DNA from 4 places in the Kitasatospora sp. NPDC048407 genome. Region 3 is predicted to be linked to each of the others. Evidence: riboswitches for the same ligand, from Rfam matches in the RefSeq annotation. Region 3 holds a riboswitch; each other region holds the start of a gene.
The links. Region 3 has a riboswitch for cobalamin ahead of ACGFWJ_RS33700 (HoxN/HupN/NixA family nickel/cobalt transporter). Riboswitches for the same ligand answer to the same signal wherever they lie in the genome.
Positions count from the first base shown of each region.

Region 1: another riboswitch for cobalamin. It lies ahead of cobN (cobaltochelatase subunit CobN); the one in region 3 lies ahead of ACGFWJ_RS33700 (HoxN/HupN/NixA family nickel/cobalt transporter).
Region 2: another riboswitch for cobalamin. It lies ahead of ACGFWJ_RS18245 (ribonucleoside-diphosphate reductase subunit alpha); the one in region 3 lies ahead of ACGFWJ_RS33700 (HoxN/HupN/NixA family nickel/cobalt transporter).
Region 4: another riboswitch for cobalamin. It lies ahead of ACGFWJ_RS01365 (acyl-CoA thioesterase); the one in region 3 lies ahead of ACGFWJ_RS33700 (HoxN/HupN/NixA family nickel/cobalt transporter).

Region 1 is NZ_JBICXW010000001.1:352,293-359,706, forward strand. Features, by position in the region: gene ACGFWJ_RS01715 (cobalt-precorrin-6A reductase) at 1-328, shown strand, start outside; gene ACGFWJ_RS01720 (precorrin-2 C(20)-methyltransferase) at 325-1,920, opposite strand; gene ACGFWJ_RS01725 (precorrin-8X methylmutase) at 1,917-2,543, opposite strand; gene ACGFWJ_RS01730 (hypothetical protein) at 2,540-4,195, opposite strand; cobalamin riboswitch at 4,420-4,558, shown strand; gene cobN (cobaltochelatase subunit CobN) at 4,845-7,414, shown strand, end outside.
Region 2 is NZ_JBICXW010000009.1:2,710-10,123, reverse strand. Features, by position in the region: gene ACGFWJ_RS18260 (histidine phosphatase family protein) at 1-518, shown strand, start outside; gene ACGFWJ_RS18255 (helix-turn-helix domain-containing protein) at 526-1,509, opposite strand; gene ACGFWJ_RS18250 (GNAT family N-acetyltransferase) at 1,779-2,273, shown strand; cobalamin riboswitch at 2,394-2,526, shown strand; gene ACGFWJ_RS18245 (ribonucleoside-diphosphate reductase subunit alpha) at 2,699-5,131, shown strand; gene ACGFWJ_RS18240 (ribonucleotide-diphosphate reductase subunit beta) at 5,131-6,150, shown strand; gene ACGFWJ_RS18235 (glycoside hydrolase domain-containing protein) at 6,230-7,414, opposite strand, start outside.
Region 3 is NZ_JBICXW010000031.1:51,141-58,554, forward strand. Features, by position in the region: gene ACGFWJ_RS33675 (M24 family metallopeptidase) at 1-316, opposite strand, end outside; gene rpmG (50S ribosomal protein L33) at 449-613, shown strand; gene ACGFWJ_RS33685 (type B 50S ribosomal protein L31) at 670-912, shown strand; gene ACGFWJ_RS33690 (helix-turn-helix domain-containing protein) at 958-1,281, opposite strand; partial or broken gene ACGFWJ_RS33695 (EamA family transporter) at 1,286-2,048, shown strand; gene ACGFWJ_RS33700 (HoxN/HupN/NixA family nickel/cobalt transporter) at 2,071-3,183, opposite strand; cobalamin riboswitch at 3,214-3,410, opposite strand; gene ACGFWJ_RS33705 (DUF6445 family protein) at 3,491-4,183, opposite strand; gene ACGFWJ_RS33710 (Fpg/Nei family DNA glycosylase) at 4,279-5,085, opposite strand; gene ACGFWJ_RS33715 (AAA family ATPase) at 5,478-6,314, opposite strand; gene aroQ (type II 3-dehydroquinate dehydratase) at 6,388-6,834, opposite strand; gene aroB (3-dehydroquinate synthase) at 6,831-7,414, opposite strand, start outside.
Region 4 is NZ_JBICXW010000001.1:275,665-283,078, reverse strand. Features, by position in the region: gene ACGFWJ_RS01385 (flavin monoamine oxidase family protein) at 1-798, opposite strand, end outside; gene ACGFWJ_RS01380 (hypothetical protein) at 931-1,158, opposite strand; gene ACGFWJ_RS01375 (MFS transporter) at 1,253-2,521, shown strand; gene ACGFWJ_RS01370 (sulfurtransferase TusA family protein) at 2,518-2,799, shown strand; cobalamin riboswitch at 3,772-3,916, shown strand; gene ACGFWJ_RS01365 (acyl-CoA thioesterase) at 3,983-4,429, shown strand; gene ACGFWJ_RS01360 (putative Ig domain-containing protein) at 4,668-6,392, shown strand; gene ACGFWJ_RS01355 (MFS transporter) at 6,581-7,414, shown strand, end outside.

The sequences.
Region 1 (7,414 bases), on a different contig from region 3:
CATCGCCGCGTTCGCGCACCTCAACACCCTCTGGTTCCTGGCCCGTTCGGTCGAACCGCCGGCGCCCCCGATGCCCGCGTCCGTCGAAGTCCTGCTGGAACGCGGGCCGTTCACCCTCGACGGCGAACGCGAGCTGCTGCGGACGCACCGCATCGACGTGCTGGTCACCAAGGACAGCGGCAGCGCCGCAACCGCCCCCAAGCTGACCGCCGCCCGCGAACGCGGCCTGCCGGTGGTCGTCGTCCAGCGCCCGGCCGCCCCACAGGGCGTGCGGACCGCCCCGGACGTCGCCGGGGCGGTCAACTGGCTGCGCGAGCTGGTGAATTAGTCCTCCGGGTAGCGGCGCGGCGTCCACACCACTTCACGGTCGCCGCCGCGCTGCACCCACTGCGTCTGGGTGGAGCCGATCAGCAGCAGGGTGCGCATGTCGACCTCGGCGGGGTCGAGTTCGGCCAGCGCGACGGTGCGCACCCGCTCGGTGGGGCCACCCACGTCCCGGGCCATCACCACCGGCGTCGCCGGGTCGCGGTACTCCAACAGCAGATCACGCGCCGAACCCACCTGCGTGGTACGGGACTTGGACCCGGGGTTGTACAGCGCGAGCACCAGGTCGGCCTCGGCCGCGGCACGCAGCCGGCGGGCGATCACCTCCCAGGGCTTGAGCCGGTCGGAGAGCGAGATCACCGCGTAGTCGTGGCCGAGCGGCGCACCGGCACGGGACGCGGCGGCGTGCGCGGCCGTCATCCCGGGCAGCACCCGCACGGCGACGTCCCGGTACGGGTCCTGGCAGGCGGCCTCCAGCACGGCGGTGGCCATCGCGAACACGCCCGGGTCGCCCGACGAGACGACCGCGACCCGGCGGCCGCGACGCGCCAACTCCAGGGCGAATTCGGCCCGCACACCCTCGACCTTGTTGTCGGACCCGTGCCGCACCTGCCCCGCCCGGACCGGCACCCGGTCCAGGTACGTGGTGTAGCCGACCAGGTCCGTCGCGTTGGCGAGCGCCCCACGCGCCTCGGGCGTCAGCCACAGCGGCCCCGCCGGGCCGGTCCCGACCACCACGACCTCACCCAACGCCGGTTCGCCGTCGGGGAGTTCCCCTCCCTCTACCGCCAGCGCCTCGAAGGGCTTGCCGTCGGAGTCGAGCGCGGCGACCCGGCTGGGCAGGACGGCGACCGAGAAGTACGGCACGCTGTCGGCCTCGATCTCGGCGAGCCGACCGGTGCGCTCACCTTCCATGGTGGCGCGCTCGACATACCGCGCCTCGTCCAGCCGCCCGGCCCGCTCCAGGGCGCGGCGCACGGCGGGGAAGGTACGGCCGAGTTTCATGATGACGGCCGAGTCGGTGCCGGCGAGGCGCGCCGTCAACTCCTCCTCCGGCAGGGTGCCCGGGATGACCGTCAGGACCTCTTCGGCCTCCACCAGCGGGGTGCCGAGGCGAGCGGCGGCAGCACTGATGGAGGTGACGCCCGGCACCACCTCGGTGGGGTAGCGGTGCGCGAGGCGCTTGTGCATGTGCTGGTAGGAACCGTAGAACAGCGGGTCGCCCTCGGCGAGGACGACCACCATCCGCCCGGCGTCGAGGTGCGCGGCGAGCCGGTCGGACGCCTCCTGGTAGAAGTCGTCCAACGCGCCCCGGTACCCGCCGGGGTGGTCGGTGGTCTCCACGGTGACGGGGTACATCAGCTGCTCTTCTATCTGACCACCCGTCAGATAGCGCTCCGCGATGGCCCGGGCGTGCGAACGTCCGTGCCGCGCACAGTGGTAGGCGATGACGTCGGCCCGGCCGATGAGTTCGGCGGCGCGCACCGTGATCAGCGACGGATCACCCGGCCCGACGCCGACGCCGTACAGCCGCCCGGCCGCCGACGCCCCGGCCGCCGACTGCCCGACCCCGTCGATTTCCTGACGCTCAGTCATTCCTGTTCGCTCGCAATCGCGTTGATCGCGGCAGCGGCGATCGCGCTGCCGCCCCGGCGGCCCCGGACCACCAGGTGTTCCAGTGCGGCCGGGTGTTCGGCCAGGGCCTGCTTGGACTCGGCGGCGCCGATGAAGCCGACCGGGACGCCGATCACGGCGGCGGGCCGGGGCGCGCCGGCCTCGATCAGCTCCAGCAGCCGGAACAGCGAGGTCGGCGCGTTGCCGACGGCAACCACGGCGCCCTCCAACCGGGGCAGCCAGAGTTCCATCGCGGCGGCACTGCGGGTGGTGCCCATGGCGCGGGCGAGTTCGGGCACCGACGGGTCGGTGAGGGTGCAGATCACCTCGTTGTCGGCGGGCAGCCGCTTGCGGGTCACGCCACTGGCAACCATGTTGACGTCGCAGAGGATCGGCGCCCCGGCATGCAGGGCACGCCTGGCGTCGGCGACCACGTTCGGCGACCACAGCAGGTCCTCGACCAGGTCGGTCATGCCGCAGGCATGAATCATCCGCACCGCGACCTGGGCCACATCGGCAGGCAGCGCGGCGAGGTCGGCCTCGGCGCGGATGGTGGCGAAGGACTGGCGGTAGATGGATGCGCCGTCCTTCTCGTAGTCGATCATTCGGTCCTCCGCCATTCGGCATTGCGCGCCTCGGCGACTGCCTCGGCGATGTCGTTCTCGGTGCTGTTGCGCTCGGTGCTGTGGTTCTCGGTGCTGTCGTTCTCGGCGCTGTCGTTCTCGGCGCTGCGGTTCTCGGCGCCGTTGCGCTCGGCGCTGTTGCGCTCGGTGCTGTCGTTCTCGGCGCTGTGGTTCTCGGCGCCGTTGCGCCCGGTGCCGTTGCACCCGATGCCGTTCTGCCCGGTTCTGTCGTTTTTGGTGCTGTTTTTGTCGCCGGTGTTGCAGCCCGCCGAGTTGATCCCTGCGCGGATTATCTCCGCGTAGATGTTCTCCTCGGCGCCACCCCCCGCACCCCCCCTCCCACCGGACCCGATACCCGCACGGACAATCTCGGCGCCGTCACCCCCCGCACCCCGACCGACCTCGCGGGCCCGCCCGTCCACGGCGACCCGGTATCCGGTCGCGGTGGCCAGCACGTCGACCCAGCGACCGGCCGGGTGTCCGCAGCGCCGTTCGCACCCGGACCAGTGAACGGGCAGCCCCACAGCAGGAACGGCGGCTATCGCGCGCACGGCCTGCGCGCGAACGTCGGCAAGCGCTTTCCCGCAACCGGGCAGACCGGTGCAGGCGCTGACGCCCTCCCAGGGGCCGCCGGACTCTACCCGGAAGCCCGCGTCGGCGAGGCGTGGCAACCAGTCGGCACCGGCTCCGGGCACCACGACGCCCCGCCAAGGCGTGAGCCGCACGCTCGCGCCGCCGCCGCACCCCTCCCCCGCCGACGCCAGCGCGTCCGCCAGCAGTCGCCACTGCCCACTGGTCGCACGGCCGAACCGCAGCCCGACCGACACCCCGCCACCGCGACCGCCACCACCGCCACCGTCGACCACCCCGCCCCCACCGCCACCGCCACCGCCACCGCCGGGGATCGCACCCAGCACCGGTCGCTCCCCCGTGAATCGCGGCAGCGGCACGTCGCCGGCGGGCAGTTCGGACTGCACTTCGCGCAGGTGCCAGGCACGGCCGGCGGCCAGGTCGAGGAAGTGGCGGGCGGCGTCGAGGGCGGCGGGGACGGGGTGGTCGACGGTGGAGGCGTGGTCGGCGCGGCCGAGGCGCAGCAGGGCGCGGCCGTCGCCAATTGCGATCAAGGTCACATCGGCGTCGAGGGCGGCGGTGTCGCCGCGGCCGTCGTCGAGGGCGAACAGGAACTTGCCGGAGAGTCGGGCGGCCCAGGGTGCGGCGCACAGGGCGGCGTCCAACTCTCGCACCCAGTACGGGAGATCGACGCCCGGGGCGCCGCGGCCGTCGAGGCCGGCGAGCGGGGAGGCGGCGATGTTGCGGACGCGTTCGTGGGTGTCGGAGGGCAACAGGCCGACGGAGCGGAGCCGTTCGGCGAGGTCGGTGGCGCACTGTTCGCGCAGGCCGCGCAGCTGGAGGTTGCCGCGGGAGGTGATCTCGACTTCGCCGTCGCCCAGCGCGTCGGCCGCGTCGGCCAGGGCGAGTAGCTGATGGTACGTCAAGTAGCCGCCGGGGAGGCGGAGTCGTGCGAGTTGGCCGTCCTCGGCGGGGTGCAGGCGGAGCGCGCCGGGGCAGGCGTCGGCGCGGCCTCGGTCGGGCCCGACGAAGGGTGCCGCAAGGGCGTCGGGTGTGGGTGGCATGGCGGCGAGCATACCCATGGCCGCGATTCGCGCCACCGCCCCGACCACCGCCCCGACCAGCAGCCCGGCCACCACCCGAGTGGCAGCCCCAACCGTCCCCCGGAGCTCGCCCGAAGGTTCCGCGCCAGGGTCAAATCCCCAGTTCAGCGCGGGTTCCCGGGGGCGGAACCGGTGGGGCGTCGCAGGTCACACTCCCGCCGATGGGCCATCAACCCGTACGATGCTGGGCGGGCACCTCTCGGGGTGTCCGCTGCCAGCGACGGCACAGCGGAGGAAGTCCGGTGAGAATCCGGTGCGGTCCCGCCACTGTGACCGCGGCTCAGTGAGCCGTGGGAGCCAGGAACTCCGGCCGTCCTCCACTGCCCGGGGCGAGGACCCCGAGGAAGGTCCGTGCCATGCGCTGCCGCATGCCCGCATCCCGGCGGGTGCCTGTGGGCTCTGTCCCCATCGGGGCATCCACCGGGGCATCCACCGGGCCGTCGTCCGTTGCGACGTCCCCCGGGCCGTCCGTTGCGACGTCCACCGGGCTGTCCATCGCGCCGCCCGCCGGGCCGTTCCGCGTCCTCGACCGCACCTGTGCTCCCACCACCGGGTTGACCGGGTTGACCGGGTTGTCCCCGCTGTTCGAGATGCCCGGGAGGGCTTTCGCATGATCCTGTTGCTGTCCACGTCGGACACGGACCTGCTGAGTGCCCGGGCGTCGAGCGGGCCGGTGCGGTTCCGTTGGGGCAATCCGGCGCGCCTGGATCCCGCCGAGCTGCCTGCCCTGCTGGAGGGTGTGGAGCTGGTGGTGGTGCGTCTGCTGGGTGGGCGTCGGGCCTGGCAGGAGGGGCTGGACGTGCTGCTCGCGGGGCCGCGTCCGGTGGTGGTGCTGACGGGTGAGCAGGCGCCAGACGCGCAGTTGATGGAGTTGTCGACGGTGCCGGCGGGCATCGCGGCGGAGGCGCACGCGTACTTGGCGCACGGTGGTCCGGAGAACCTGGCGGAGCTGGGTGCGTTCCTGTCGGACACGGTGCTGCTGACGGGTCACGGGTTCGCGCCGCCGGCCTCGGCCCCGTCCTGGGGTCCGCTGGAGCGCACCGCCCGCACCTCGGAGGGCCCTTCCGTCGCGGTGCTGTACTACCGGGCGCACCACATGAGCGGCAACACGGCGTTCGTGGAGACGCTCTGCCGGGCGATCGAGGACGAGGGTGCGCAGGCCCGCGCGTACTTCTGCGCGTCGCTGCGCGGTGCGGAGCCGGAGCTGCTGGCGGAGCTGGGCGCGGCCGACGTGATCGTGACGACGGTGCTGGCGGCGGGCGGCACCCGGCCGGCCGACGCGCAGGCGGGCGGGGACGAAGAGGCTTGGGACGCCGGGGAGTTGGCGGCGTTGGACCGGCCGATCCTGCAGGCGCTGTGCCTGACCTGGTCGCGGGCGCAGTGGGCGGGCAGTGACGACGGGCTGTCTCCGTTGGACACGGCGACGCAGGTGGCGGTGCCGGAGTTCGACGGTCGGCTGATCACTGTTCCGTTCTCGTTCAAGGAGGTCGACGAGGACGGGCTTACGGTGTACGCAGCGGACCCGGAGCGTGCGTCGCGGGTCGCCGGGATCGCGGTGCGGCATGCGCGGCTGCGGCACACTCCGGCGTCCGAGCGGCGCCTCGCGCTCGTTCTGTCCGCTTATCCGACCAAGCATGCGCGGGTCGGCAACGCGGTCGGCCTGGACACCCCGGCCTCGGCGATCCGGCTGCTGGAGCGGCTGCGCGCGGAGGGCATGGACCTGGGCGACAGCCTGCCGGGTCTGGACACCGGGACCGGGCACGGCCACGACGGCGACGCGCTGATCCACGCGCTGATCGAGGCGGGCGGCTACGACCAGGCGTGGCTGACGGAGGACCAGCTGTCCCGCAACCCGGTGCGCATCCCGGCCGCCGACTACCGGCGCTGGTACGCCACGCTCCCGGCGGCGCTGCGCGAGCAGGTGGAGGAGCACTGGGGTCCGGCGCCGGGCGAGCTGTATGTCGACCGGTCGCAGAACCCGGACGGCGACATCGTGCTGGCCGGTCTCCGGTCGGGCAATCTGCTGGTGCTGATCCAGCCGCCGCGCGGGTTCGGCGAGAACCCGGTGGCGATCTACCACGACCCGGACCTGCCGCCGAGCCACCACTACTTGGCGGCGTACCGCTGGATCGCGGCGGCGCAGCAGGACGGCGGGTTCGGTGCGCACGCGGTGGTGCACCTGGGCAAGCACGGCAATCTGGAGTGGTTGCCGGGCAAGACGGCGGCACTGTCGGCGGAGTGCGGTCCGGACGCCGCCCTCGGCGATCTGCCGCTCGTGTACCCGTTCCTGGTGAACGATCCGGGTGAGGGTACGCAGGCGAAGCGCCGGGCGCACGCGACGCTGGTCGATCATCTGGTGCCGCCGATGGCGCGGGCCGATTCGTACGGTGACATCGCGCGTCTTGAGCAACTGCTGGACGAGCATTCGAACATCGCGGCGATGGACCCGGCGAAGCTGCCGGCGATCCGGGCGCAGATCTGGACGTTGATCCAGGCCGCGAAGCTGGACCACGACCTGGGGTTGGCGGAGCGGCCGGAGGACGACGGCTTCGACGACTTCCTGCTGCACGTGGACGGTTGGCTGTGCGAGGTGAAGGACGCGCAGATCCGTGACGGTCTGCACGTGCTCGGCCAGGCTCCGCGCGGTACGGACCGGGTCAACATCGTGCTGGCGATCCTGCGGGCGCGGCAGATCTGGGGCGGCGTGCGTGCGCTGCCGGGTCTGCGCGAGGCGCTGGGTCTGGACGAGGCGGCGCTGACGCTGGGGGCGACGGACGCGGCCGAGGCGCAGGCGCGGGCGCTGGTGGAGGCGATGGAGGCGGAGGACTGGAACCCGGCGGCCGTCGCGAAGGTCGCGGCAGGCCTGCCGCCGGCGGTCTCCGAGGTGCTGGCGTTCGCGGCGGCGCAGCTGGTGCCCCGACTCGCCGCGACCACGGACGAGTTGGACGCGGTGCTGCACGCGCTGCAGGGCGGGTTCGTTCCGGCGGGGCCGTCGGGGTCGCCGTTGCGCGGGCTGGTCAATGTGCTGCCGACGGGGCGGAACTTCTACTCGGTGGACCCGAAGGCGGTGCCGAGCCGGCTCGCCTGGGAGACCGGGCAAGCGCTTTCCGCCTCCCTGATCGAACGCTACCGGGCCGACAACGACGGGCAGTTCCCGCCGTCGGTGGGCCTTTCGCTGTG
Region 2 (7,414 bases), on a different contig from region 3:
CCGCCCTGCCGCCCGCCGACCGGCCCCGCTCGGTGTGGTGCTCCCCGTACGTGCGCACCGCGGAGACCGCGAGAATCGCCCTCGCCCAGGCGTCCGGGCTGGGCGCCGTCCCGGTGGGCCTGCCGATCCGCTACGACGAGCGGCTGCGCGACCGCGAGCTGGGCGTGCTGGAGATGCTCACCAAGGCCGCCATCGAACGCGACCACCCCGCCGAGGCGGAGCGCCGACGGCGGATGGGCGAGCTGTACTACCGGCCGCCCGGCGGCGAGTCCTGGCTGGACGTGGCGCTGCGGGTGCGCGGCCTGCTGCGCGACCTGAACGAGGAGGAGGCCGGCCGGCCGGTGCTGCTGGTCGCCCACGACTGCACGGTGCTGATGCTGCGTCACGTGCTGGACCGGCTGGGCGAGGAGGAGCTGCTGGCGCTGCCGCCGGTGGGCAACTGCTCGACCAGCCTGTGGCGGGCCCGCGAGGGCCGGCTGCGGCCGTCCGGCTGGAACCAGACCTCGCACCTGTCCTGAGCGGCCGTCAGGCGGGCTGCCGCTCGGCAGCCCGCCCGGGGCCGCCGGGCCCGCCGAAGGCCCGCCGGTAGGCCTGCGGGGTGGTGCCGAGGCGGCGGCCGAAGTGGTGCCGCAGGGTGGCGGCGTTGCCGAAGCCGCAGCGGGCGGCGACCGCGTCCACGCTCTCGTCGGTGGACTCCAGCAGGCGCTGCGCGAACAGCACCCGCTGGCCGGTCAGCCAGCGGTGCGGGGTGGTGCCGGTCTCCTGCTGGAAGCGCCGGGCGAAGGTGCGCGGGGACATGTGGGCGTGCCGGGCGAGGTCGTCCACGCTGGTCTCCCGGTCGAGGCGGTGGCGCATCCACTCCAGCGTCCCGGACAGTGACTCGCCGTCGCCCTCGGGCAGCGGGCGGGTGACGAACTGCGCCTGCCCGCCGTCGCGGTGCGGGGCGACCACCATCCGGCGGGCGATCTCCCGGGCCACCTCGGCGCCCTGCACCTTGCGCACCAGGTGCAGGCAGGCGTCGATGCCGGCGGCGGTGCCGGCCGAGGTGATCACCGGGTCGTCGTCCACGTACAGCACGTCGGGTTCGACGGTGGTCAGCGGGAAGCGCTCGGCCAGCACGTCGGCGTACCGCCAGTGGGTGGTGCTGCGGCGGCCGTCGAGCAGGCCGGCGGCGCCGAGCAGGAAGCTGCCGGAGCAGATCGACAGCGTATGGGCGCCGCGTGCGTGGGCGGCCCGCAGGGCCTCGCAGAGCGCCTCGGGGTAGTGGTCGCGGATGCCGGTGGCGGTGGCGATCACCAGGTCCGCCTCGGCGAGCCGCTCCGGGCCGTACGGCACGTGGACGTCGAAGCCGGCGTGGGTGCGCATCGGGCCGGGCCGGTCGCCGACCAGGCCGAACTCGTACACCGGCAGGCCGGTGTCGCTGCGGTCCAGGCCGAACACCTCGCAGGCCACGCCCAGTTCGAAGGGGTGGATCTCCTCCAGCACGATCACCGCGACGTTCCTCAGCATCCGTCCAGCATGGCAGTGGCAGGATTTCGTGGCAATGCTGCGTTCCTGCCACTCGTGACGGGGTGCCGCGGCGCGGAGAGTGGAGCCATGACCTCCGCGCTCGCCCTGCTGGGCCTCATCGGCAGCTTCGGACTCCTCGGCGTTCTGGTCGGCCGCGACCTGAACCGCAACGGCCGCCCGGGCCGGCCCGAACGGCACCGCCCGACCGGCTACCCCTTCGACCCGGACCTGGCCGACCCGCGCCGGACGCGGTCCGGCACACTGTCCGGATGCACTCCCCGATCGTCCGCCGCGCCCTCGACCACGACCTCGCCGGAGCCGGGGAGGTCAGCATCGAAGCCTTCGTCGGCGACGGCCACACCGACCCCGCGTCCGGCTACGTCGAACTGCTGAGGGACACCGCACGCCGCAACCGGGAGGCCGAGCTGCTGGTCGCCGTCGACGGCGACGGGGCGGTCCTCGGCTGCGTGACGTTCGCCGCCGGCGGCACCCCCTGGGCGGACGTCGCGCTCCCGGACGAGGGCGAGATCCGGATGCTGGCGGTCGGCGCGGCCGCCCGCGGGCGCGGCGTCGGACGGGCGCTGGTCCGCGCGGCGATGGACCGCAGCCGGGAACTCGGACTGGCCGGGATGGCGTTCTCCACCCGGCCGGAGATGACCGCGGCGCACCGGATCTACGATGCTCTGGGCTTCCTCCGCACCCCCGAACGGGACTGGGAGGCGGCCCCGGGCGTGGACCTGATGGTCTACACGATGCGGTTCTGAGGCGGTTCTGCGACGGTTCTGCGGCCGTTCCGAGGCGGCTCCGGCGCGGTTTCCGTTGTCTACGCGCGGCACCTCCAACGCGACACGCGCTACTACATCTGGTGCCGCCAGCTCCAGCCGCCACAACATGTATGCTCGACCTCGCTGTCGAAGCAGGGGAACCCGGTGCGAATCCGGGACTGCCCCGCAACGGTGAGCGGGCTGTAGCAACGCCCGCGCAGTCCGAGGACCTGACCGACGGTGTGCGACACGGCATCCCCGCAGACGCCATGCAGCACTGTTTTGCCGTCCGGCCTCGCGGGCGGGCCGGGGGTGGGTCTTTCGCGCGCCGATCGAGCGTTTTCGGCGTGCCGTCCTCCCCTGCCGCACGCGCGCCACCGGACACCTTGAGCCACGTCCGCCGCCGCCACAGGAGAGAGTGCGCCTTGACCGTCGCCGCCTCAGTCACCCTGCCGTCCCAGGCTTCCGCCGACGCCTTCACCGACCCCGGTGCGGCGCTGCTTCGGCTGCTCACCGACCGCAGCACCGACCTCCCCCAGGTGGACCCCGGCCACGTCGCCGCCGCCGCGCTGCGCGGCCGCCACGCCGGCTCGGACTTCGCCGAGCTGCGCGGGCTGGCCGTGGAGGCCGCCGCGTCGATGATCGCCGAGGACCCGCAGTACTCGAAGCTGGCCGCCCGCCTGCTGGCGATGGAGATCGCCGACGAGGCCGCCACCCAGGGCGTCACCTCGTTCTCCGCCTCGATCGCCGTCGGCCACGCCGAGGGCCTGATCGGCGACGCGACCGCCGAGTTCGTCGCCGCCCACACCGCGCTGTTCGACTCGCTGATCGACGCCGCCGGCGACGACCGCTTCGAGTACTTCGGCCTGCGCACCGTGCAGTCCCGCTACCTGCTGCGCCACCCGATCACCCGCAAGGTGGTCGAGACCCCGCAGCACTTCCTGCTGCGCGTGGCGGCGGGCCTGGCGGTCGGCAACTCCGAGCAGTCGGTGCTGGAGGTGGCCGAGCTCTACAAGCTGATGAGCCGCCTGGAGTACCTGACCAGCTCCCCGACGCTGTTCAACTCCGGCACCCGGCACCCGCAGATGTCCTCCTGCTACCTGCTGGACTCGCCGCTGGACAACCTGGACTCGATCTACAACCGCTACGCGCAGATCGCCCGGCTGTCCAAGCACGCCGGCGGCATCGGCCTGTCCTACTCCCGGATCCGCTCCCGCGGCTCGCTGATCCGCGGCACCAACGGCAAGTCGAACGGCATCGTCCCGTTCCTGCGCACCCTGGACTCCTCCGTGGCGGCGGTCAACCAGGGCGGACGGCGCAAGGGCGCGGCCTGCGTGTACCTGGAGACCTGGCACGCCGACATCGAGGAGTTCCTGGAGCTCCGCGACAACACCGGCGAAGAGGCCCGCCGCACCCACAACCTGAACCTGGCGCACTGGATCCCGGACGAGTTCATGCGCCGCGTGAACGCCAACGAGGACTGGTCGCTGTTCTCCCCTGCGGACGTCCCCGAGCTGGTCGACCTGTGGGGCGCCGACTTCGACGAGGCCTACCGCAAGGCCGAGCTGGCCGGCAAGGCCGTCCGCACCATCCCGGCGCAGACCCTGTACGCCCGGATGATGCGCACCCTGGCGCAGACCGGCAACGGCTGGATGACCTTCAAGGACGCCTCCAACCGCGCCGCCAACCAGACCGCGCTGCCGGGCCGCACGGTGCACTCCTCGAACCTGTGCACCGAGATCCTGGAGGTCACCGACGACTCCGAGACCGCGGTCTGCAACCTGGGCTCGGTCAACCTGGGCGCGCACGTCGCCCCGGGCGCCTCGGCGGACGACCTGATCAACGCGATGGACTGGGACCGCCTCGACGCCACCGTGCGCACCGCGGTCACCTTCCTCGACCGCGTGATCGACATCAACTTCTACCCGACCACCGAGGCCGGGACGTCCAACTCCCGCTGGCGCCCGGTCGGCCTGGGCGTGATGGGCCTGCAGGACGTCTTCTTCAAGCTCCGGCTGGACTTCGACTCCGCCGAGGCGAAGGCGCTCTCCACGCTGATCTCCGAGCGCATCATGCTCACCGCGTACGAGCGCTCCGCGGACCTGGCCGAGCAGTTCGGCCGCCACGAGGCGTACGGCGAGACCCGCGCGGCCCGCGGCCAGCTGCACATCGACCATTTCTTTAAAGACCAGCACAGCGGTGGTGCCACCCCGCAGTGGACCGAGCGCTGGGACGCGCTGCGCGCCCGGATCGCCGAGACCGGTCTGCGCAACTCGCTGCTGCTGGCGATCGCCCCGACCGCGACCATCGCGTCCATCGCGGGCGTCTACGAGTGCATCGAGCCGCAGGTGTCCAACCTGTTCAAGCGCGAGACGCTGTCCGGCGAGTTCCTCCAGGTCAACCCGTACCTGGTGCGCGAGCTGAAGGAGCTCGGCGTCTGGGACCAGCAGACCCGGGACGAGCTGCGCGAGGCCAACGGCTCCGTGCAGGACTTCAAGTGGCTGCCGGAGAACGTCCGTTCGCTGTACCGCACCGCGTGGGAGCTGCCGCAGCGCGCGCTGATCGACCTGGCCGCCGCCCGGCAGCCGTACATCGACCAGAGCCAGTCGCTGAACCTGTTCATGGCGGCGCCGACCATCGGCAAGCTGTCCTCGATGTACGCGTACGCCTGGAAGGTCGGTCTGAAGACCACCTACTACCTGCGCTCCCGCCCCGCGACCCGGATCGCCCAGGCCGCGTCGGGCGCCGCCCGCACCGCCGCGCCCGTGCCGGTGCAGACCCCGACCCTCAGCCAGGCCGAGCAGGACGCCATCGCCTGCTCCCTGGAGAACCCCGAGTCCTGCGAGGCGTGCCAGTAATGAGCTCCGAAGACCAGAAGAAGATGCTGCTCGACCCGGGCTTCGAGCTGACGCTGCGTCCGATGCGCTACCCGTCGTTCTACGACCGGTACCGGGACGCGATCAAGAACACCTGGACCGTCGAGGAGGTGGACCTGCACTCCGACGTCGCCGACCTCGCCAAGCTCTCCGAGGGCGAGCGGCACATGATCGGCCGGCTGGTCGCGTTCTTCGCCACCGGTGACTCGATCGTCTCGAACAACGTGGTGCTGAGCCTCTACAAGCACATCAACTCGCCGGAGGCGCGGCTCTACCTGTCGCGGCAGCTGTTCGAGGAGGCCGTGCACGTCCAGTTCTACTTGACGCTGCTGGACACCTACCTGCCCGACCCGGAGGACCGCAACGCGGCCTTCGCCGCGGTGGAGAACATCCCCTCCATCGCGCAGAAGGCGCAGTTCTGCTTCAAGTACATGAACGCGGTCGACCACATCGACTCGCTGCAGAGCAAGGACGACCGGCGGGCCTTCCTGCTGAACCTGATCTGCTTCGCGGCGTGCGTCGAGGGCCTGTTCTTCTACGGCGCGTTCGCCTACGTGTACTGGTTCCGCAGCCGCGGCCTGCTGCACGGCCTGGCGACCGGCACCAACTGGGTGTTCCGCGACGAGTCGATGCACATGGACTTCGCGTTCTCGGTGGTCGACACCGTCCGCGAGGAGGAGCCCGACCTCTTCGACGACGAGATGGCCAAGCAGGTCACCGAGATGCTGGAGGAGGCCGTCGAGGCCGAGCTCCAGTTCGCCCAGGACCTGTGCGGTGACGGCCTGCCCGGCATGAACACCGCCTCGATGCGCCAGTACCTGGAGGCCGTCGCCGACCAGCGCCTGGCCCGCCTCGGCCTGCCGATCCGCTACGGCTCGACCAACCCGTTCGGGTTCATGGAGCTGCAGAACGTCCAGGAGCTGACCAACTTCTTCGAGCGCCGGGTCTCCGCGTACCAGGTCGCCGTCGAGGGCTCGGTCTCCTTCGACGACGACTTCTAGATCGACGTCAGTACGGCCGAGGGCCGCACCCCGTTCCCACGGGGTGCGGCCCTCGGCCGTTTTCAGGAACCTCGGCGGGTCAGCCGCGGCCCGAGGTGCCGCTGGCCCAGACCGCGCCGCCGGCGCTCGGGCTGCCGTTCTGGGTGTAGACCACGAAGTTGGCGTCGTCCTGGAGCAGGGCGTACGCCCCGGTGTTGCCGTAGGAGTTGGTGCTCCACAGGGCGGCGGTGGTGCTGCCCGCCTTGTAGATCACCATGTTGCCGTCGGGCTGCATGGAGAGGTACGCGCCGGCGTTGCCCCAGGTGTTGGTGGACCAGATCGCGGCGTTGTCGCTGCGGCGGTAGATCACCATGTTGCCGTCGTCCTGCATGACCAGCCGGACGGTCGCCGACTGGGTCCACTGGTTGCCGTACAGGCGCTGCCCGGAGCCGATCTTCGGCGCGAACGCCGAGGTGCCGGTGGCCCACAGCGCGCCGCCGGCGCCCGAACCGCCGCCGCGGCGGTAGACCACCACGTTGCCGTCGTCCTGCACGGTGGCGTACGCGCCGGCGCTGGAGGTGCCGGTGGCCCACAGGGCGCCGTCGTTGCCGGGGCCGCCGTTGCTGCGGTAGACGACCAGGTTGCCGTCGTCCTGCATGACGGCGTACGCGCCGGCGTTGCCGTAGGTGTTGCTGCTCCACAGCGGGCGGCCGCCGCCGACGTTCAGGTTGGCGACCAGGTTGCCGTCGGTCTGCATGGTCAGGGTGACAGCGTTGCTGCTGATGCTCTGGCCGGGGGCGAGGCGCTGGCCGGGCTGCAGGGAGTTGCCGGAGGCGGGCGAGGTGACGTCCAGGTAGTTGGCGTCGATGCCCATGGCGATGCCGCCGTACGTCTCGGTGACGTCGCCGGCGTACTGGTGGGCGCGGCGGCCGGGCATCCACTGGCCGGGGGTGGTCAGGCCCATGCCGGCGTCGGTCACGTCGTGGTGCGAGTTCCAGGCGGCGGCCCACAGCACGTCGGGCTCGGGGTAGGAGCTGTCGGTGTAGCGGGCGGCGAGGTCCTTGACGCCGCTGGAGGCGCTGGCGTAGACGCCGGAGCGGTAGCCCTTGTTGTGCAGCTGCGCCGTCCAGCCGGCCAGGAAGGAGACCACCCGGTCGCGGTAGACGCTGGAGTCGTAGTTCTCCATGTCGTTGTAGAGCACCGCGCCGGGCTGGAAGCCGAGGCCGTTGGCCTTGGCGATCGCGTCGTCGGCGGCGTCGGAGCCCTGCTGGCGGGCGACGGCCAC
Region 3 (7,414 bases):
GCTCCTCGACGGCGAGGTCCCGCACCCGCAGCCGGGCGGCGGCCTCGGCGGCGGCCACCGCGGCGTCCGTCTCGGCGGGCGCCGTCAGCCGGATGACCTCCTCGTCCACCTCGCGCTCCACCGACTCCTCGGGCGGCACGTCCTGCGGCAGCGCCAGCACCGCGCGTTCGCGGGTGAGCAGCAGCGCGGCGCCGCACGGCGGGCAGCCGGTGAGGTAGCGGACGTTGGCGGCGCGCGTGATCAGCGCGGCGTCGGCTCCGGAGGCGCTGCAGTACTCGCGGAGGCGTTCGCGTCGGGCGGCGTACGCGTCGGACATGTCTCCGAGCCTACGAACGGGGCCCGGGGGCCGCCCGTCGGAACGGGCCCGATCGGGGCGGGAATGCGGCGGGGCAGGGGCGTGTTGTGGCCACATGAAAACGGCAATCGTTGCCGAGCGTGGAGGTTCGAGATGGCGCGCAGCGAGCTGCGACCGGTGATCACGCTCCGGTCGGCGGCGGGCACGGGCTTCAGCTACGTGACCCGCAAGAACCGGCGGAACAACCCCGACCGGATCGTCCTGCGGAAGTTCGACCCGGTGGCCGGGCGGCACGTGGAGTTCCGCGAAACCCGCTGACCACAGGGCAGTTGAGGCGTTCGAAGGCTGTTGAGGGCATGGCGAAGGAGGAGCAGATGAAGCAGGGAGTGCACCCCGAGTACCGTCCGGTGGTGTTCCGGGACAAGACGGGCGGCCTGTCGTTCCTGACCCGATCCACGGCCACCAGCGGCCGGACGGTCGAGTGGACGGACGGGCGGGCGTACCCGGTGGTGGACGTCGAGACGTCCTCCGCGAGCCACCCGTTCTACACCGGCAAGGCCCGCCTGCTGGACACCGCGGGCCGGGTGGAGCTGTACCGGCGCAGGTACGGCCTCTGACAGACATGCGGCGAAGGGCCCCGGGAGCTTCCCGGGGCCCTTCGCTCACTTGCCGGCCGGGTGCGGGTCCGAGGCGTGGGTCTCGCCGGGGCGCAGGTGCCAGGTCCACAGCTCCAGCGGGCCGGGGGCCCCGATGCCGGTCAGCAGGACGCCACTGCCGCCGTCCGGGCCGCTCCACAGCCGCACGGCGTCCTCGGCGGGGATGATCCGCACCACCGAGGTCTCGTCGTAGTCGAGCAGCCGGGCGATCGAGACGCCGAGGGCGTCGGCGAGCCGGACCACGGTGCCGACACCGGGGTTGGTGCGGGCCTGCTCGATCTGGACCACCGTGCCGCGGCTGACGCCGGAGCGGGCCGCGAGGGCGTCCATGTTCGCGCTCGGCGTCGTGGTCCTCTCGCAGACCGCCGCCGCCCTGGTCCTCGTCCTGGCCGTCACCGCCACCGGCGGCTGGGCCGACCCGGGCCCCGCGCTCTGGTACGCCGTCGCGGCCGGCATGATCGGGCCGGTCGCGCTGCTCGCCTTCTACAAGGCACTGGCGCTCGGGCCGATGGGCGTGGTCTCACCGCTGGCCACCGTCGGCGTGCTGGTGCCGATCGGCGTCGGACTGTTCCTCGGCGAACGGCCGGGCGCCGTCCAGGGGTTGGGGGATCCTGGTGGCGATCGCCGGGGTCGCGCTGGCCGGCGGCCCGCAGCGCGGCGGACCGGCCGTGAGCCGCCGGGCCCTCGCCCTCACCCTCTCCGCCGCGTTCGCGTTCGGCGCGGTGCTCGCCCTGATCGCGCACGCCGGCGCCGTCGGCGGACTGCTGCTGACGCTGTGCGTGCAACGACTGGCCAACGCGGTGATCGGCATCGGCCTGCCGGCCGCCGCCGGCCGCCGGGAGCCGGTCGAACTGCGCGGCGCGGCCCGCTCGTTGCCCTCACTGACCGCCGTCGGCGTCGCCGACGTGGCCGCGAACGGCCTGTACGCCGCCGCCACCCACCTGGGCTCGGTCGCGGTGGCGGCGGTGCCGGCCTCGCTCCACCCCGTGGTGACGGCGCTGATGGCGCGCGGCCTGCTCAAGGAACGGCTGCTGCGGGTCCAGGTGGTCGGCGCCGGACTGGCCGTCGCCGGAACGCTGATCCTGGCCGCAGGTTGACTGTCCGTCAGGCCGCGCGTTCTCAGGCCCCTGCCCCCGCGAAGGCCTTGGACCGCCGGGCGATCCGCCAGTAGCCGATCGCCGCCGCCCACACCACCACGAACAGGCCGACGATCACGAAGCCGACGTTGTCCAGACTGAGTCCGGCGATCCAGTCGGACACCGGATCGTCCAGGCCGAACTTGTCGTGCAGCACCGCGACCAGCTCGATGGTGCCGATCACGAAGGCCACCGCGATCGACAGCCCCGTGATGGTCAGGTTGTAGTACACCTTGCGGACCGGGTTGGAGAACGCCCACTGGTAGGCGAAGTTCATGAACGTGCCGTCCAGCGTGTCGAACAGGCTCATCCCGGCCGCGAACAGCAGCGGCAGGCAGACGATCGCGTACCAGGGCAGGCCGGACGCCGCACCCGAACCCGCCATCACCATCAGGGTCACCTCGGTCGCGGTGTCGAAGCCCAGGCCCAGCACCATGCCCACCGGGAACATCTGCCCGGGCCGGGTGATCGAACGGGTCGCCCGGCCCAGGATCCGGGCCAGGAAGCCCCGCGAGTCCAGGTGCTTCTCCAGCTCGGCCTCGTCGTACTCACCGGCCCGCATCGCCCGGAACACCCGCAGGATGCCCAGCAGCGCCACCAGGTTGAGCGCCGCGATCAGGTACAGGAACGCCCCCGACGCGGTGGTGCCGATGGTGCCCAGCACCTGATGGGTCGTCGAACCCTCGTCCATCAGGGTGCCCGCCAGCGCCGCCCCGCCGGCCACCAGCGCAGCCATCAGCACCACCATCGAGGAGTGCCCGAGCGCGAACCAGAAGCCCACCGAGACCGGCCGGCGGCCGTCCGCCATCAGCTTGCGGGTGGTGTTGTCGATCACCGCGATGTGGTCGGCGTCGAAGGCGTGCCGCATGCCCAGCGTGTAGGCCGTGATGCCCAGGCCCACGCCGAACACCTGGGTACCCACCTGGTACTTCTCCGGCACCACCAGGAACAGCAGTGTCCCGAACGCCGCCACGTGCAGGGCCAGGATCACCGCCATCAGGCCGGCGGTGCGCAAGGTGTCCTCGCGCCGCCAGCGGAAAGCAGGAAGAGGGGAGCCCGGGACGTTTCCGGGCATGGTCGAATCGGACGCGGTCATCCGCGCATCACGCTCCAGCACCTCGTGGATCACTTCGTGAGATGCCGTGGCCGGTCTCCTGGCTGACGGGGTGTTCGGCGTCGGCGCCCGGCCTTCCCGGCCGCGAGCGGCCAGTGGCACGAGGTGGGAGCCGACGACTCCCCGATCACAGTGGCGAGGGCCGCTCCGGACTCCTGTGACGAGCACAGTGCACCGGCTTCCCGAACACCACGGCCCGCCCACCGTAGATCCGGCCACCACCCGGCGGCAAGAGCGTCACACCGCGCAGGTGTCGAAGATCACGCCCGCCCGACGGGCTGACGGCGCGTCACGCCATCCAGAAGAACACGCAGGTCATCCGCTTCTCGTCCAGGGTGGAGCCGTAGTACCCGGTCGCGGTGTGCATCAGGTTGGCGGTGTACAGCAGCAGCCGGTTGTAGCGGTGCGGGACGGCCAGATCCTCGGTGAACGAGTCCGGCGGGACGAAACGGGTGCCCAGCGCGTCCACCAGATTGTTGTGCGGGGCGACCACGGTGTTCCCGCCGAGCCGGCCCCCCGGCAGGCTCTGCCGGTAGAAGCTCGTCCCGCACCGCTTCGGCACGTTCGGGTTGAGGTACAGCACGGCGGCGTACCGGCACAGCGACCGCGAATCGGTGTGCGGCCGCGGCTCGCACTCCCCCTCCCCCACCACCTGCACGCAGTTGTGGTTGAACGTGCCGCCCTCGGCCTCGCTCAGCGCCCAGATCCGCGGCACCTGCACGGTCTCCCGCACCAGCTTCTCGACGTGCGCCAACTCCTCCGGCTCCAGCCCGGGCATCGCCCGCAACCCCGGCCAGGGCTCCGGCCTGTGCGGATACCCCTCGTCCCAATCGGTACGCGCCAGATGCCGGGCCCGCACCGCATCCGGGTCCGGCAGGACATCGTCCAGCACCCAGTAGTCACGCCCCTTGGTGGGCTTGCGGTACGGCAGGACCGGAAGGGCCGGAGTCGGGCGCGGGCCCTGGAACGGTTGCACGGGCATGGACCCGACAATAGGAGCGCGCCCCGAACCCCTCGCCCAAGGGCCGGTCAACCTTCCGTCAAGGCTTCCCCACTACCCTCCGTGATGACGACCCGTCATGTCTGCTGGCAGCGCGGGCACCAGAACAGGTTCCGGGCCGCCAACTCCTCGGTCCGCACCGGGGTTCCACACACCAGACACGGCTGATCCTGCCGCCGGTACACGTACACCTCACCACCGTGGTCGTCCACCCGCGGCGGACGCCCCATCGCCTCCGGTGTGTGCTCCGGCCGCACGGTGTCGATCCGCCCCGCCGCGACACCGTCGTGCATCAGCGCCACCAGATCCGCCCAGATCGCGTCCCACTCGGCCCGGCTCAGCTCCCGCCCCGCCCGGTGCGGACTGATCCCCAACCGGAACAGCACCTCCGCGCGGTACACGTTGCCGACACCCGCCAGCACCTTCTGATCCATCAGCAGCGCGGCCACCGTCGTCCCGCTCCGCGAGATCCGCTGCCACGCCGCATCCCCCACCTCCCCCGGCCGCAACGGATCCGGCCCCAGCCTGCGATGCAACGCCGCCTTCTCCCCCGGCGTCAGCACCTCGCACGCCGTCGGCCCCCGCAGATCCGCGTACCCACTCCCGTTCTCCATCCGCAACCGCACCTGCCCGACCGGCTCCGGAGCCTCCCCCACCCCGAACTCGTACTTCCCGTACAACCCGAGATGCACATGCAGCCAGTCGTCGCCGAACCCCAGGAACAGATGCTTCCCGTGCGCCTCCGCACCATCCAGCACCCGCCCGTCCAGCAGCCCCGCCCCCTCCACGAAGCGCCCCTGCGGCGACGAAACCCGCACCGCCCTCCCCCCGAACAGCTCCCCGTTCAACCCGGCCAACCGATGCACCACATGCCCCTCGGGCACCCGCGCCACCTCCACATTCGTTCCCGTCCAACACCCCCATTCTCCCCGCCCCCACCGACACCCCGGCAGAGCCAAAGGTCCACCCCCACCACGGGCCAGAACGACACCAAGCCTGCGGCGGACGCCCGCACAAGGCGAACCTGCGCAGCGAAAGCCCGTACAGCGAAACCCCACCCAGCGGAGACCCGCGCCACAAAAACCCGCACCGCGAAGGCGGCCCAGCGGAACCTCCCTGCACAGCCCCGCCCGGCGAAGGCCCGCGCCGCCGAAGCTCCGCGCAGCGGAAACTCCTCACACCCAAGCCCCGCGCAGCGGGTCGCCCCCGGCCTGCGCGCAGCGCTCGTCGCGGGTCGGGTTGCGCGGCGCGGGTGGAGGGAGCTCCCCGCAGGGGGTCAGCGTTGGTGGAGGCGGGAGAGGATCGCCTGGTCGAGCGCGGCGGCCGTCTCGGGGACGGTGAGGTTGGAGTTGTCGATGATGGGGAGGCCGGAGGTGCGCCAGCCGGCCATGCGGCCGTGGATGCGGGCCACTTCGTCGTCGGAGAGGCGGCGGTTGCCGGAGCGTTCGGCGTTGCGGGCGAGGACGCGGTCGAGGCCGGGGAGGAGGACGACGGGGATCATGCCGGGGCCGATGTGGCGCTTCCAGCCGCCGAGGCCGATCGCGGGGCGGTCGGGGAAGACGGCGTCGTCGATGATGCAGGAGATGCCGTTGGCGAGGTAGTTGCGGCAGGCGAAGCCGCAGGTGCGCCGGGCGAGGCGGTACTGGGCCTCGGAGGCGGTGTTCCAGCCGGACTGCGGGTTGGCGAAGCCGGCCTGGACCCATTCGCGGACGTCGTCGAGGCTGATGTGCGCGGTGGGGGTGGGTCGGCGTTCGGCCCAGTAGCGGGCGACGGTGGTTTTGCCGGCGCCGGCCGCGCCGATCAGCAGGACGGCGATCGGTCCGACGGGCAGCGGGGCGGCCGGTGCGGGCATCGGCGGTGGCGCGGCAGGGAGTTGGACGGTGCCGCCGCTGGGGAGCAGGAAGTGCCCGGTACCGCCGGGCGCGACGGCCTTGAGCGGGACGGTCGGCCGGTCGGGGCGGGTGGCGATCGGCCCGAGGGTGGGTATGGCCTGGGTGGTGGAGGGCAGTACCGGTGCGGGGTACGGCTGTTGAGGGGCCGTCGGATACGGGGGCGTCCCCGGGCGGGGCGGCACCTGGCCCCCCGGATGGTGGCTCTGCGCGTACTGGCTCACCGTCACCTCCCTGCGCCGAATGTACACGTCGGCCCGGTGGCGGGCACAAGTCCGCCACCGGGCCGCGCGGTGCTCAGCGGGTGGTCAGCTGTTCGGCGAGTGCCCGCAGGGCGAGTTCGTACGAGCCGAGACCGAAGCCCGCGATGGTGCCGGAGGCGACCGCGGCGATGACCGAGGTGTGCCGGAAGGTCTCGCGGGTGTACGGGTTGGAGATGTGCACCTCGATGAGCGGGGCGGTGCGCTGCGCGGCGGCGTCCCGCATCGCGTACGAGTAGTGGGTGAACGCGCCAGGGTTGATCACCACGGGGGTCTTGGCGTCCGCCGCTTCGTGCAGCCAACCGACCATCTCGGCCTCGGAGTTGGTCTCCCGGACCTCGACCGAGAGCCCGAGCTCCGCGCCCAGGGCAGCACAGCGCGCAACGAGCCCCGCGTACGACGTGGACCCGTACACGTCGGGCTCGCGGGAACCCAGCCGGCCCAGGTTGGGGCCGTTCAGGACGAGCACCGGGACGGCGGTCATCCGGAGACCTCCGCGTACGCGGCGACCAGCAGCGACGGGTCGGGGCCTTCGAGGACGGAGGTCTTGGCGAGGCCGTCGAGGACGATGAAGCGCAGCAGGTCGCCACGCGACTTCTTGTCGATCTTCATGGCGTCCAGCAGCTTCGGCCAGGCGTCCGCCCGGTAGCTGAGCGGCAGGCCGACCGAGGCCAGTACGGTGCGGTGCCGGTCGGCGGTGGCGTCGTCCAACCGCCCGGCCAGGCGGCCGAGTTCGGCGGCGAAGACCATGCCGATGGAGATCGCCGCGCCGTGCCGCCACTTGTAGCGCTCGTTGCGTTCGATGGCGTGGCCGAGGGTGTGGCCGTAGTTGAGGATCTCCCGGCGGCCGGATTCCTTGAGGTCGCCGGAGACCACGTCGGCCTTGACCTGGATGGCCCGCCGGATGAGTTCCAGGGTGTGCGGGCCGGCGGGGGTGGTGGCGGCCGCGGGGTCCTGCTCGATCAGGTCGAGGATCACCGGGTCGGCGATGAAGCCGGCCTTGATCACCTCGGCCAGGCCGGAGACGTAGTCGTGCTTGCCGAGGGTCTCCAGGGTGCCGAGGT
Region 4 (7,414 bases), on a different contig from region 3:
CGTCCAGGTGCCGTCCTTGTTCTTGTCCATGGTGTAGCCGCGGGCGGTGTCGAGCGCCTTGTCGAAGGCGTTCGAGGTGGTCTGGTTGCTGTCCCAGCCGAAGCTCTTGTTGATCGGCGCCGGGTCCTGCGCGTACTGCTGCTTGGTGACGGTCTGCCCGTTGACGTGCAGGAAGCGGTTGCCGAGACCCTTCGGCGCGACGTACGCGGGCGCTTCGCCGCTGGCGAACTCCTCGCCCGTCCACGACTTGTAGACCACCTTGGCGTCGTGCGAGACCTGGTCCGGCACCGGCGGGAGGTCCACCAGGTCGAACGGGCGGCGCGGCACCTTCAGGTGGTCGGCCAGCGCGAGGGTGAGCACGTGGCTGGACGGGATGCGCATCGCGCCGGCCTCCGCGTGCAGCCGGGAGTCCTGCCACACCTCGCCGCGGAAGGTCTTCACCCGGCCGCCCACCCGGCTGCGGTTCGCCTCCAGCACCCGCACCTTGTGGCCCGCCGCCTGCAACAGCCGGGCGCACACCATGCCGGCCACGCCCGCGCCGACCACCAGGACGTCGCGCGTCTCGGTCTTCTTCACGCGCTGACGGCCGGTCAGCAGCTTCAGGTACTCGAGCGTCAGGTCATTGTGGTCGGCGTCGGTCAGCAGGATCCGGCGCGCCATGACGAGCGCCGCCGCCTTCCGCGCCGGGTCGGACGGAGCCGCGTCCGCCGCACGAGAGGTGTCGGCCCCGGGGCCGGCCAGGGCGGCGGCCGTCACCGCGCCGCCGGAGGCAAAGAGGAGTCCGCGTCGAGAGATCATCGGCCCAGCGTGGCAGCGCGCCGCGCCCCGGAACGCGCGCTCCGCCCATCGAGTCCCTTTCACCACTCGCACAGGGGGCGCTCGTCGCACCCGCCCAGCGCGCCCCTCCCGACATGTGCGCCGGGCGCTCGTTCAGCACACCCAGTCGGCGGGGTACGCCTCCCGGAACGCCGTCAACTCCTCGGCGGTGCGCGCGTGGACGTGCAGCCAGCACAGGTCCTCGCCGCCGTCGTGCCGCATCAGCAGGCCCGGGGCGGCGTACCAGCGCAGGAACGCCCATGCGGCGTGCTGGTCGGGCAGGCCGCCGCGGAGGGCGAGCGCGGCGTCGGGGGAATCCTGGGCGTCGGGGCGAGTGTGCACGGCCGGGGACGGTAGCAGTGCGGTCGGACGCGGTCTGCCGGGAGGGGCGGCCGATATGGTATTCCACAGAACCATGGAGAATCGAGGAACGTCCGTGACCAGTACCACCGCGCCGCCACCCGCCGAACTCGCCGCCGACCCCGCCGTTCAGCGGCACATCCTGCGGGTCCTGGTCACCTCCCAGATCCTCAGCGGAGCCGGACTGGCCGCCGGCATCACCGTCGGGGCGCTGCTCGCCCAGGACATGCTCGGCAGCACCGGGCTGGCCGGGCTGCCCAGCGCGCTGTTCACCGCCGGGAGCGCGCTCGCCGCGATCGTGGTCAGCCGAATATCCGCCGCCCGCGGCCGACGTCCCGGACTCGCCCTCGGGTACGCCACCGGCGCCGTCGGCAGCGTCGGCGTGATCGCCGCCGCCGCGCTCCACAGCCCCGTCCTGCTGTTCCTCGCGCTGTTCGTCTACGGCGCCGGAACCGCCACCAACCTCCAGGCCCGGTACGCCGGAGCCGACCTCGCCGCACCCGGGCACCGGGCCCGGGCGATCTCCACCGTGCTGGTCGCCACCACCCTCGGCGGTGTCCTCGGCCCCAACCTGGCCGACCCCACCGGCGCCCTCGCCGAGGCCCTGCACCTGCCCCGCCTCGCCGGACCGTTCCTGCTGGGCGGCGTCGCCTACGCCGCCGCCGCGATCGTCCTCGCCACCCGGCTGCGCCCCGACCCGCTGCTGCTCGCCCGCGCCGCCGCCGCGGCCGCCCCGACCACCGAGGCCGACACCTCCGCCGCCACCGACGCCACGTCAACCGCCCGCGTTCGCAACCGCGTCCTGCTCGGAGCGCAGGTCATGGTGGTCACCCAGCTCGTCATGGTCGGCGTGATGACCATGACGCCCGTCCACATGCACGACGCCGGACAGAGCACCGCCGCCGCCGGATTCGTCATCTCCCTGCACGTCGCCGCGATGTACCTGCCCTCCCCGCTCACCGGACGGCTCGTCGACCGGTACGGCCCGCTCGCCATCGGCGCCGCCGCCGGACTCACCCTGCTCGCGGCCGGCACGCTTGCCGCCGTCGCCCCCGCGGACTCCGCCCCACTGCTCGCCCTCGCGCTCGTTCTGCTCGGCCTCGGCTGGAACTTCGGCCTGGTCTCCGGCACCGCGATCCTCACCGACGCCGTCCCGCTCGCCACCCGCGCCAAGACCCAGGGCAGCATCGACGTCGCCATCGCCATCTCCGGCGCCACCGGCGGCCTCGCCTCCGGCACCGTCGTCGACCTGGCCGGCTACCCCGTCCTCGCCTTCGGCGGCGGCCTGCTCGCCCTGCTGATCCTCCCCGCCCTCGCCACCGCCGCCACCCGGGCCAAGCGATGACCGACCACCAGACGCCCCAACTCACCGTCGACGGACGCGGATTGCTCTGCGTCACCCTGCTGCTGCGCCTGCGCGCCGCCATCACCGACGCCCCCGCCGGCACCATCGTCCACGTCCACGCCACCGACCCCGCCGCCCCCCTCGACCTCCCCGCCTGGTGCCACCTCACCGGCCACCACTACCTCGGCCCCATCTCCGCCGAGACCTACGCCCTCCGCCTGACCGCCACCCCCACCCCCACCCGCCCCGACGCCCCATGGCACCGCCCGGCGGACTGACGCCCCTCCGGGCGGACGCCGGGTGGTCCCGCCGCTGCCGAGCCCTGCGCGCCGCGCCCGGCCGCGGACCCGTCCCTCACCCGCGCCGGACGCCCCATGGCACCGCCCGGCGGACTGACGCCCCTCCGGGCGGACGCCGGGTGGTCCCGCCGCTGCCGAGCCCTGCGCGCCGCGCCCGACCCGCGCCGACGCCCCGTGGCGCCCCCGGCGGATTGATGCCTTTGGGGTGGAGCGCCTCGCGGTCGTGTTGCTGCCGGGTTCGTTTGTGCTGCGCCTGGTGGACTGCCGCCACTCCACGCGGAGCGCCCTGCGGTCGCGTCGCTGCCGAGCCGTTCGCGTTGCGCCCGGCAGCCGATCCGCCCCCCGACCCGTGCCGCGTGGACTGACGTCACTCCACGCGGAGCGCCCTGCGGTCGCGTCGCTGCCGAGCCGTTCGCGCTGCGCCCGGCAGCCGATCCGCCCCCCGACCCGTGCCGACGCCCCGTGGCACCGCCCGGCGGACGTACACCCCTCCGGGCGGGCGCAGGGCAGGGCGCCTCGCGTGACCTCCCCGCCCGTCACGGCTACTTCGTTCCCGTCGCCGTCGAGGCGTTCGCGCCTGCCCATCGACCCGCCCCCACCCGCCCCGACGCCCGCCCCGACCCGCCCCGACGCCCGCGCCGACGCCCGGCGGACCCGGTCCCGTCGCCGTCGAGGCCTTCGCGCTGCGCCGGCCGCCGGTCCGACCCTCACCCGCCCGACGCGTCGTGGCTGCCCGGCGAACTGACCCCCTCGGGGGCGTGACCTCCCCACCGGTCGCCCCCGTCCCGCCGCCGCCGAAACCCGCGCGTCAGATCATCGACCCGCCCCGACGCCCTGCGGGCCGACAGCTCCCAGGCCTCCCGGCCGGAGGGCGGACTGAGCACCTCGGATGGGGATATAGGCTGGTCGGGCAGCGGTTCGCCCCCGTCCGAGCCAGGGCTGGAGCGTCGCAAGAGGGAACCTGGTGCGAGTCCAGGACTGCCTCGCAGCGGTGAGCGGGAACGACCGCCGTCACATGCACTGGGCCCGACCGGTCCGGGAAGCGACGGCCAGTAGACAGGCCCTCCTGGGGAGATGCCCGCGAGTCCGAAGACCTGCCGCCGCCCGCGGTGCCCACCGGCGCCGCGGATCGTCCAGCCGTGACTCGCGAAGGAGAGTTGACGTGGCAGATCAGACCGTCGCACCTGTGGTGTCCGCCGCAAAGCCCGCAAAGCCCGCACAGGCGTCCGAGGTGACGCTCGCGCACATCATGAGTGAGCACGACACCAACCTCTACGGCACCATCCACGGCGGCGTGGTGATGAAGCTCATCGACGACGCCGCCGGCGCGGCCGCCGCCCGGCACGCCGAAGGCCCGGCGGTCACCGCCGCCGTGGACAGCATGACGTTCCTGGCCCCGGTCCGGGCCGGCGACCTGCTCACCGCGCACGCCGAGCTGGAGCGGGCGGGGCGTACCTCGATGACCGTCCATGTCACCGTCACGGCCGAGCGCTGGAACGCCACGGGGCCGGTCACCCGGGTCGCCACCGGCCGGCTCACGTTCGTCGCCATCGACGCCGACAGCCACCCGCGTCCCGTCCCGGCCCTGCTGGAACCCGCGGCTGCCTGACGCGGCGCCACCGTCCGTGAGCCCGGAATGCCGTCCCACCTGGCGTTCCGGGCTCATGGCTGTCGTCGCCGCAAGGTGATCACCCTCACGTAGGGACAAACCGCACCATTGCGGACGGCGTGTGATCGACATGTTCCGTTCAAGCTCCGATTACCCCACCATGGCAGCGTGTGCCCGCCTACGCGCGTAGCGCACCGCACCACACCCCATGGTTCCTGTGGTCCTAGGAGATTGACAGATGATCAGAACGTGGAAGGCCGCCCGCCCGCTGGCCCTCGCCGCCGCCGCACTGGTGGTCGCCGCCGGCGCGAGCGCCGTCCCGCAGCACGCCACCGCGGCCACCCCCAAGAACGCCGCCGCGGCCGCCACCGGCACCCCGAAGCGGGTGCTGTTCGACAACACCAAGGCGGAGACCGCGGGCAACGCGGACTGGATCATCTCCACCAGCCAGCCCGACCCGCTGGCGCAGAACGCCAACCCGACCAGCGAGACCAGCTGGACCGGCGCCATCTCGGCCTGGGGCGTGGCGCTGCAGAAGACCGGCAACTACAGCCTGAAGACGCTGCCCGCCGGCAACACCATCACCTACGGCACCGGCGGCGCGCTCGACCTCGCCAACTTCGACGAGTTCGTGATCCCCGAGCCCAACATCCGCCTCAGCGCGGCCGAGAAGACCGCCGTGATGACGTTCGTGCAGAACGGCGGCGGCCTGTTCCTGATCTCGGACCACACCCAGAGCGACCGCAACAACGACGGCTGGGACTCCCCGGCCATCATCAACGACCTGCTGACCAGCAACGGCGTCAACAACAACGACCCGTTCGGCTTCTCCGTCGACCTGCTGAACATCACCACCGACAACCCGCGGGCGATCTCCTCCGCCACCGACCCGGTGATCAACGGGCCGTTCGGGACCGTCACCGGCTCGATCATCCGCAACGGCACCACCTTCACCCTGAAGCCCGCCGACAACCCGAACGTCAAGGGCCTGGTCTACCGCACCGGTTACAGCGGCAACACCGGTGCGGCGTTCGTCACTTCGACGTTCGGCAAGGGCCGGGTGGCGATCTGGGGCGACTCCTCGCCGATCGACGACGGCACCGGCCAGCCCGGCAACACCCTCTACAACGGGTGGAACGACCCGGCCGGCACCGACGCCGCGCTCGCCCTCAACGCCACCGACTGGCTCGCCCAGGGCGGCGGCTCCGGCGGCAACACCGGCTCGGTCTCGCTGACCAACCCGGGCGCCCGCACCGCCACCGTCGGCACCGCGACCAGCCTCCAGCTGTCCGCCACCGACACCGCCGGCGGCACCCTGTCCTACGCGGCCACCGGCCTGCCCGCCGGACTGACCGTCAACCCGGCCACCGGCCTGATCAGCGGCACGCCCACCACCGCCGGCACCAGCACGGTGACCGCCACCGCCACCGACTCCACCGGGCCGTCCGCCACCGCCACCTTCACCTGGACGGTCGCCGCGAGCGGCGGCACCACCTGCACCCCCGCCCAGCTGATCACCAACCCGGGCTTCGAGACCGGCAGCACCTCCGGCTGGACCGAGACCAACAGCGGCGGCGCCAGCACCATCAACAGCAGCACCAGCGAGCCCGCCCACTCCGGCACCTACGACGTCTGGCTGGACGGCTACGGCGCCGCCAACACCGACACCCTCGCCCAGACCGTCACCCTGCCGACCGGCTGCGCCAACTACAACCTCAGCTTCTGGCTGCACATCGACACCGCGTCGTCCCCGACCACCGTCTTCGACACCCTCACCGTCGCGGCCAACGGCACCACCCTGGCCACCTACTCCAACGTCAACGCTGCCGCCGGCTACCAGCAGCGCACCTTCAACCTCGCCGCCTACGCCGGCCAGAGCGTCACGCTGAAGTTCACCGGCGCCGAGGACTACACCAAGCAGACCTCGTTCGTCCTCGACGACATCACGCTGAACGTCTCCTGACGCACCGTCAGCGCCCTCATCGCCCCGGGCCGGGCAGCCCCATCCGGTCCGGGGCTTTGCCGTTCGCTTACCTGGGCATCGAAATCCGAACTGCTTTGTGAAGGTCTTGCCATGAGGATCTTCACCTTCCTAGACTGCGGCAATCCATACCAGGCGCGTCCATGTCACGGATTTGGGGGTGGGCCGAGATGAAGCGTTTCCGCTTACTCGTCGCGGGCAACGCGGTTTCCGCGTACGGCAGTTATCTGAACATGGTGGCGCTCAACGTCTTCGTCTACCACCTGACGGGCAGCGCGCTGACGGCCGGTCTGTACATGGCGGTGCGGCTGCTGACGAGCGTGGCGTCCGGGGTCGTCGCGGGCGCTCTCGCGTCGCGGATTCCGCGCAAGCGGCTCATGGTGGGGGCGGATCTCACCCAGGCCACCGCGTTGGTCCTGCTGCTGCTGGCGCCGTCGGGCGCCCGGGTCGCGCTGCTGTTCGGGCTGGCCGTCATCGCCGGCGCCTGCTCGACGGTGTCGGGGGTGTCGCTGCGCAGCGCGGTGCCCGAGATCGTCGGGGCGGAACTGCGGACCAGGGCCAACAGCCTTCTGGCGACCGGCCGTTCGCTCGCGATGGTGGCCGGGTTCGGCTCCGCGGGCATCATCGTCTCCCAACTCGGCTACCGCTGGGCCTTCGCCTTCGACGCGCTGTCGTTCGTCGTCTCGGCGAGCGTGCTGCTGTCGCTGCCGATCCGGACCGAGGCCGCGCGGGAGAAGGAGACCCCGGCCGCCGCGAAGGCCGAGCCGGCGGGCGGCGGCGGACGGTGGGCCACGCTGGTGCTGCTGCGGTCGATGCCCGTGGTGGCCGTGATGGTCCTGGTCCGGGCGGTGGACGGCCTGGGCTCCTCGTCCCACAACGTGGCCCTGCCGATCTACTCCGACGCGCTCGACCACGCCCATCCGGCCGCGTTCATCGGCCAGTTCTGGGCGACCTGGGCGATCGGCAACATCGCCATGCAGCAGATCCTGTCCCGCTGGACCTCC